2 regions of the Pseudidiomarina tainanensis genome follow, and region 1 is predicted to be linked to the other one. Evidence: predicted binding sites of a transcription regulator. Region 1 holds the regulator's gene; the other holds the start of a gene.
What was found. Region 1 encodes ArgR, which controls arginine synthesis, uptake and breakdown. Its sites were predicted from a motif close to ANTGAATANNTATTCANT; they were not measured.

Region 2: a site for ArgR is predicted at 2,131-2,148, ahead of BM292_RS01235 (citrate synthase). Genes of this name have one in related genera too.

The regions. Positions count from the first base shown of each region.
Region 1 covers NZ_FOYU01000001.1:1,280,729-1,284,947, reverse strand. The annotation lists gene BM292_RS06235 (DUF885 domain-containing protein) at 1-125, opposite strand, end outside; gene BM292_RS06230 (Dyp-type peroxidase) at 350-1,261, shown strand; gene argR (transcriptional regulator ArgR) at 1,377-1,850, opposite strand; gene mdh (malate dehydrogenase) at 2,041-2,973, shown strand; gene rrtA (rhombosortase) at 3,080-3,541, shown strand; gene ispB (octaprenyl diphosphate synthase) at 3,612-4,219, shown strand, end outside.
Region 2 covers NZ_FOYU01000001.1:275,357-279,575, forward strand. The annotation lists gene BM292_RS01230 (efflux RND transporter periplasmic adaptor subunit) at 1-491, opposite strand, end outside; gene BM292_RS01235 (citrate synthase) at 784-2,064, opposite strand; gene sdhC (succinate dehydrogenase, cytochrome b556 subunit) at 2,562-2,936, shown strand; gene sdhD (succinate dehydrogenase, hydrophobic membrane anchor protein) at 2,930-3,286, shown strand; gene sdhA (succinate dehydrogenase flavoprotein subunit) at 3,287-4,219, shown strand, end outside.

The DNA of each region.
Region 1 (4,219 bases):
GCGATATCAGGTTTCGGTTCTTGTGTCGCGGCACAACCGCCGAGTAAAAAAGTGAGTGAGGTTGCTAATAAGGTCGCTTGAAACAGTGGTTTTTTGCGTGACACAACGGTTAAATCTGAACGCATGATATCTCCGGCAGTTGGCTCAATGAGTTATAACGTTTTAATATGACATGAATTTGCTAGACTTTTATATCAACAAGCATCAACAAACGTGTCAATTTATGGTAAAAATCATTTATCAATTAAAACCAATCTATGGCACAACCAAACCTTTACCACAAGAGCATTGCGATTGATGCGTTAATTTCGGCGAGGAACCGCGCTAAATTGTGGCCAATGAGGAATCTATGAATAACGCGCAAACCGGCATTTATGCAGAACCCAATCTACACGGCATAACGCTTTTATTGAATGTTATGACCGATGATGCCGATTATATGCGCCGTAAATTAGCGCGGGTGCCACAGCTCATCGATGACCTCGATGTACGTTTTTCAGAGTCGATGCTCAACGGCTTTATCGCCATTGGCAGTGATTATTGGGATGTACTTTATCCAGACGTGCGTCCGCTACAGCTTGCTAGTTTTCCGGATTTGAGTGACGGCGATAGACAAACACCGCGAGAGTCAGCTGATTTATTGCTTTGCATTCGCTCTGATCGATTTGATGTGAATTTTCAAGCAGCACGCACACTCATGGAGTGGCTCGGTCACGATGTCGAATTAGTCGAACAAAATAATACCTTCCGCTTTATGGATGGCCGCGATTTACTGGGCTTTATTGACTCGCCTGACAATCCACGAGGCATGCGTCGACGCGAAGTATCTGTGGTTGCCGATGATGCTATTTTCAAAGGTGGCAGCTATGTCTTTACGCAAAAGTTCCGCTATGATTTGCGCCGCTGGGAGCAATTAAGCACGGAAATTCAAGAGCATGTGATGGGGCGTAAAAAAGTAACCGGCGAACGGATTAGCGAAGCGGTTTTAAGCATGGTCACCCACACGCAAAAAGCGCGCTTAATTGATGCCAACGATCAGCCATTAGAGTTACTGCGACAAAACATGCCGTGGGGAAATTTACGCGAGCAAGGCCAGTTGGCGATGTACTTTACCGGTAAGCCAAAACATGTGGTGCAATGGTTGCGCAATCGATATGTTGCGGACGAGCAGGGTGAGTATGATCCGTTACTGGATTACATTGAGGCGACGGCTAACGCAGCCTATTTCGCCCCCTCCATCGAGTTCCTTAAAAACCGTTAATCGTTATTCGTACGTTCACTTCGTTCACTGTTCGTCCGCGCTTCGCGCTGTTCGACAACGCAACGAACAGTGAGGCGTAGCCGAACGGACGAACAGCGCAGCGCACGAATAACGATCAACGCTCTTGCTGTTGTTCAAATAGCTTTTTCACGTTTTGTAGCGTGAAATCAATCTCCGACACCTTCAGCGGTGCAATGAAAATCGTGTCATCGCCCGCAATGGTACCCAACACGCCTTCTTTTTTGCCAACCGAATCAAGCAAGCGAGCAATCAATTGAGCTGCGCCTGGTGTGGTGCGAATAATCACCATCACATCATTATGCTGTATATCTAAAACAAGCTGGGTTAATGGCGCACGGGTGCTTGGAATACCAAGTTCGGCGGGTAAACAGTAGACCATTTCTTGTCGTGCATTGCGCGTACGAACGGCACCATATTTGCTCAACATACGCGACACTTTCGATTGACTAATGTTTGCGAAACCCAATTCCTTCAAGGCGTCGACTATTTCACCTTGCGAACCATATCGCTCTTCTTTTAATAGCGCCTTGAAGGCTTCAATCATGTCTTCTGTTTTTTTAGTTGGCATGTTAATCGCTCAATTCTTCGTGCAAAATAATTCTCAAAATAATCGTCCATCATATACGTGCGGCAGACTTAAGCAAGAGTTACGCAAGGATTTCAGAGCGCGCATAACAGCGCCCTTGGTTGTAATTTGGGCGTAAAAAGAGTAAAGTTTTCGGCCTAAAATTTCCCCACATAACTGGATGGAGTCTGAGATGAAAGTTGCAGTTTTAGGTGCAGCTGGCGGTATCGGCCAAGCACTATCATTACTTTTGAAAACCCAATTACCGGTTGGTTCTGAGCTAGCGTTGTATGACGTAGCGCCTGTTGTTCCTGGTGTTGCTGTTGATCTCAGCCACATTCCAACCGCGGTGTCTGTAAAAGGCTACGGCAAAGACGATTTAGCATCAGCATTAGTTGGTAGCGATATCGTATTGATTCCAGCCGGTGTACCACGTAAGCCAGGTATGGATCGTTCAGACTTATTTAACATCAACGCTGGTATCGTTGCTAACTTGGTTGAAGCAATTGCTGACAACTGCCCGAATGCCTGTGTTGGTATTATCACGAACCCAGTCAACACAACTGTTGCTATCGCGAAGAAAGTTCTTGAGAAAAAAGGCGTATACAACAAGAACAAATTGTTCGGTGTGACCACACTTGACGTGATTCGTGCAGAAACTTTTGTTGCTGAAATTCACGGCAAAAACCCAGCTGAAGTAACCGTTCCAGTTATCGGTGGTCACAGCGGCACGACTATTTTGCCATTGTTGTCACAAACTGGCCTGAGCTTCACTGATGAGCAAATCGAAGCCTTAACCAAGCGCATCCAAAACGCTGGTACTGAAGTTGTTGAAGCGAAAGCTGGCGGCGGCTCAGCGACCTTATCAATGGGTCAAGCAGCAGCGCGTTTCTGTCTATCGTTGGTTAAAGCGTTGCAAGGCGACAACAGCGTTGTTGAATGCACCTACGTTGAAACTGATGGCAAAGATGCTTTGTTTTTCGCTCACCCAGTTCGCCTTGGCGCGAATGGTGTTGAAGAAATTCTGTCGTATGGCGAACTCAGTGCTTACGAAGAAAAAGCGAAAGCTGACATGTTGGATGGTCTGAAAAACGACATTCAAATCGGCTTAGATTTCGTTAAATAAGAACAGCTTCACAATGCCTAAGCAGAGCGTCTTACCACCCATCGTGATAAGTGCTCTGCTTTTTTGTTGCTTTTATTTTCTCACACCTTGGCACGACGATTTATTAATGCGCTATCCGCGCGTGATGGATGGTGCTTGGTGGCAACTTATAACCAGTCAATTCATGCATCACGATGCACCGCACTTATGGTTCAACATCGCCGGTGTTTGGATAGCTTGGTTACTATTCCCAGAGCAACTAAAAACACCGCATAACTGGATCGTTATTGTCCCAATTTTGCTTTCCAGCAGTATTATCGAACTCTTCGGGGCTCCCACGTACGAAGTCTACGCTGGTTTCTCCGGCACTCTTTATGGGGTGTTCGCTTACGCGGCGCTCAAAGATACACTCAACCGCAACTGGATTGGCGGTGTCGTGTTCGCCGCCTTAGTAATAAAAATCTTGATGGACTGGGATCAACCAGAAACAGGCGATGCAATTGCTGTATTTGCACATGTCGGCGGGGCGATAGGCGCAGTTAGTCTAGTTTTTGCCGAAAAACTTGCGTTGAAGCGCAATACCAAGTAGCTAATCGACTGTGTTCATTCGCTAATTTCGTGTACAATCTTTGGCTTAATTTAACAGTCACACTGAAGCTATGAAGTTATCAGAAATCAACGCCTTGATGGCCGCCGACATGACCGGAGTGAACCAGCTGATTGGTGCTGAACTGCAGTCGGATGTCGCTCTTATCAATCAATTGGGTCTGTATATTGTCAATAGTGGTGGCAAACGCTTGCGCCCGCTACTTGCCGTGACCGCTGCACGTGCCGTAAATTACGAAGGGCAAGGGCATTTAACCCTCGCTACAATCATTGAATTTATCCACACGGCTACACTATTACACGATGATGTTGTCGATGCATCAGAATTGCGCCGCGGCAAAGAAACCGCGAATGCCGTGTTCGGTAACGAAGCGAGTGTGTTGGTTGGTGACTTTCTCTATACCCGCGCATTTCAGCTGATGGTGACGTTGAATTCCATGAAGGTGATGAAGATTCTCGCCGATGCGACCAATATCATTTCCGAAGGCGAAGTGTTGCAGTTAATGAACTGCAACGACCCAGACACCACCGAAGCAAGCTACTTTGATGTAATCTACGGCAAAACTGGCAAGCTCTTTGAAGCAGCCACACAACTTGGCGCCGTGTTAGCTGAGCAACCACAGCAAGTCGAAGAAGCATTAGCTGCCTATGGTCGCCACCT
Region 2 (4,219 bases), 1.0 Mb from region 1:
AGATTTAGTGCTGCCATGTCGTATTTAGCTTGCAGCATATCTGCTTGAAAACGTAATTTATCGTAGGCATCGGCACTAATCATTTCGCGTTCGGCCATGTCTTTCACACGTTTTAATTCTTGCTTGATGGAATTTAACTCGGCGTTTGCTTGCGCTACTTGAATGCGATATTCATCGTCGCGCATGTGGGCAAGAATTTGGCCGGCTTTTACGTAATCGCCTTCTTCGACCAAGATTTCCTCGATAATACCGGTCGCCTTGCTCGTCACATCCGCTTCATCACGTGCTTCTAGGGTTGCCGTTGTCTTGAAACTTGAAGTGATCTCACCCGCTTTAACGGTTTGGGTAGCGACTGGAATACGGGCGACTTGAGCTTGCTCTTGCGCCGCTGTTGTTTCGTCATTCGCTCCAGCATCGCTGCAAGCCGCAGTACTGAGGGCCAGAAGTGATGTGAGAGTTAAAACGGCAAAGCGATTGATGTACGTGTTCATTTTCTTATCCCGATTTAGTTCGTTAATCGTTATGGGTTATTCGTTATTCGTAGCTCCGGGTTCTGCGCCGGCGCCTGTCTGTTAAGACTTGGTATCGATATACATGCATAGAACGTGCCAATAATTAAGGTGATGTATTAAAAAGTTGGTTAACCCTTTGTTTTAAAGGCGTTCTAAGAAGGTGTTGGTGTTTTAGATGAGGCGTAACATGGAATGGTTTACGGGCAAGAGAAATAAAAAAAGCACTCCGAAGAGTGCTTTTCACTAACAAGTGGTGAATTTCACCGATTGCTTAGCGCTTGAGTGGCTTAAAATCGCGCTTCGCTTCGCCAGTGTATAACTGACGCGGACGACCAATCTTCTGATTTTCTTCGCCCATCATTTCATGCCAGTGTGAAATCCAGCCAACGGTACGTGATAATGCGAAGATTACTGTGAACATATTGGTTGGAATGCCGATTGCTTTCAAGATAATACCTGAATAGAAATCAACGTTCGGATACAGTTTCTTCTCAACGAAGTAAGGGTCTTCAAGCGCAATGCGCTCAAGCTCCATCGCGACATCTAACAACGGATCGTTGATGTTGAGCTCTTTCAAAACTTCGTGAGCACTTTCGCGCATCACTGTTGCACGTGGGTCGAAGTTTTTATAAACACGGTGACCAAAGCCCATGAGACGGAACGGATCGTTCTTGTCTTTTGCTTTATCAATGTATTTAGGAATGTTTTCGACACTGCCGATTTCTTTCAACATACGCAAACACGCTTCGTTTGCGCCGCCGTGAGCAGGCCCCCACAGTGATGCAACACCTGCTGCAATACACGCATATGGGTTAGCGCCAGAAGAACCAGCCAGACGAACAGTTGAAGTTGATGCGTTTTGTTCGTGGTCTGCATGCAATGTGAAGATACGGTCCATCGCCTTCGCGATAGTCGGACTAATTTTGTAGTCTTCTGCTGGCACTGAGAACATCATGTTCAGGAAGTTCTCTGAATAGCTTAAATCGTTGCGTGGATAGACGAATGGCTGACCAATACTGAATTTGTATGCCATGGCAGCAATCGTTGGCATTTTCGCAATTAAGCGATAAGCGCTACGTAAACGTTGCTTTTCGTCATGAATATCCAAATCGTCGTGATAAAACGATGACAGGGCACCGGTTACTGCACACAGCATCGCCATTGGATGCGCATCGCGACGGAAGCCGTTAAAGAAGTTGTGCAAACCTTGATGAACCATCGTGTGCTTGGTAATGGTTTGCTTAAATTTTGCATACTCTTCTTCGTTCGGTGCTTCACCGTGTAGCAGCATATAACATACTTCGAGATAATCCGCTTGAGTCGCAAGCTGATCAATTGGATATCCGCGATGCAGAAGAATGCCGTTTTCACCGTCGATGTAGGTGATTTTTGATTCACACGAACCGGTTGCTAAAAAGCCTGGGTCGAAGGTGAAAAAACCATGTTTGCCGAGAGTACGCACGTCAATTACATCATAGCCGGCTGTACCAGATAGAACTGGCAATTCAATGGATTGGCCGTCAATCTGCAGGGTGGCTTTACGATCAGCCATAAGGAAATCTCCTTGTTTAAGTCTGCTTCATCACTAAAAGGGCGATAGAATTTACTTGATCTTAACCGTGAATGTCAATTCAAACGACCGTTTAAACCGAATAAATCTGCTGATTCAGGTCAAGTAAAAGCCCGGAAATTTGAGCGAAAGCTCCAATACTGGGTGCTAGTTTAACACGCCATTGTTACGCTACAATGTGACAGTCGGATGACAATCACCTGAAAAAAAATTGAGCCTGAACGTTATACGCCGATCTGCGAAGCGGTTGTATGCGACTAAGGTAGAATTGTCATCGAGTGCTGGATTTTATTGGCTTGATCTATTGATAAATAATTTACGTTTTTAAGCGAAAGACGTCGCTAAGGAATTGTAATTCATAAGCATGGCTTATATACTTTGGCGGCGATCTCACAGGGTCCTCTCTACCATTTCTACGGGACGAGGATGTTTGAAGTTCCGAGCATGTTAACAATGCTTTTCGTAAAGGCACAACAATCGTGAAAAAACAAAGACCTGTAAATTTAGACTTAAACACTATCAGCTTCCCGGCTGCAGCCATTAGTTCCATTCTCCATCGTATCTCTGGCGTGATTATGCTGGTGGGCGTTGGTTTTCTGGTTTGGGCTTTGGCAACCTCACTTCAATCCGCAGAAGGTTTTGACATGGTGCACGGTTTACTGACCGGCTTCATTGCCAAGTTTATCGCTTGGGGCATCATGACCGCGTTGGGTTATCACTTACTTGCTGGCGTTCGCCACATGTTCATGGACATGGGCTATTTTGAAGAACTCGATTCTGGTCGAGTGAGCGCACAGATCGTTTTCGTGTTAGCTATCGTACTTTCAGTACTAGCAGGAGTTTGGTTATGGTAAAAGCAGCTTCAACATTCGGCCGCACCGGTAGCCATGATTTCATCTTGCTCCGTGCGTCAGCCATCATCATGGCGTTGTACACCATCTTCATGGTGAGCTTCCTAGTTTCAGCAGAAGCGATTACGTACGCTACTTGGACCAATTTATTCGCGCACTTGGGTATGAAGATCTTCACCATGTTAGCGCTAACTGCCGTATTGATTCACGGTTGGATTGGTATCTTCCAAGTGTTGACTGACTACGTTAAAAACACGGGCTTACGAGCTTTTCTTCAATACGCAGTATGTGTCGCATTAATCGTATACTGGTTAGCCGGTTTATTGGTTGTGTGGCCAGTGGAGGGTGTCTAAGTGAGCGTACAAACACTCGAATTTGATGCCGTAGTAATCGGCGCTGGCGGCGCAGGTATGCGCGCTGCCTTACAAATTTCGCAATCAGGCATGACTTGTGCCTTGATGTCGAAAGTATTTCCAACTCGTTCTCACACAGTTTCTGCCCAAGGCGGTATCACCGTAGCGCTAGGTAACGCGCACGAAGATAACTGGCAATGGCACATGTTTGATACCGTAAAAGGTTCAGATTACATCGGTGACCAAGACGCCATCGAATATATGTGTAAGACGGGTCCTGAAGCTATTCTAGAGCTTGAAAATATGGGCTTGCCATTCTCACGTTTTGAGAACGGTAAAGTTTATCAACGTCCGTTTGGTGGCCAATCAAAAGAATTCGGTGGCGAACAAGCAGCACGTACTGCTGCAGCAGCTGACCGTACAGGCCATGCGTTGTTGCACTTGTTGTATCAACAGAACGTGAAAAATAAAACTACCGTTTTCTCTGAGTGGTATGCATTAGATTTAGTCAAAAATGACGAGGGTGCGATTGTTGGTGTGACTACACTGAACATCGAAACCGGCGAAATTTTTTACGTCAAAGCTAAAGCCGTTGTGCTAGCGACGGGTGGTGCAGGGCGTATCTATGCATCGACCACGAACGCGCACATCAATACCGGTGACGGTGTTGGTATGGCACTGCGAGCTGGTGTACCAGTTCAAGATATGGAAATGTGGCAGTTCCACCCAACCGGTATCGCCGGAGCGGGTACCTTGGTAACTGAAGGTTGCCGTGGTGAAGGTGGTTACCTCTTGAATAAAGATGGTGAGCGCTTCATGGAACGCTATGCACCAAATGCTAAAGACTTGGCTTCGCGTGACGTTGTTGCACGTTCAATGATGACCGAAATTCGTGAAGGTCGTGGCTGCGATGGTCCACTTGGTCCGCACTTG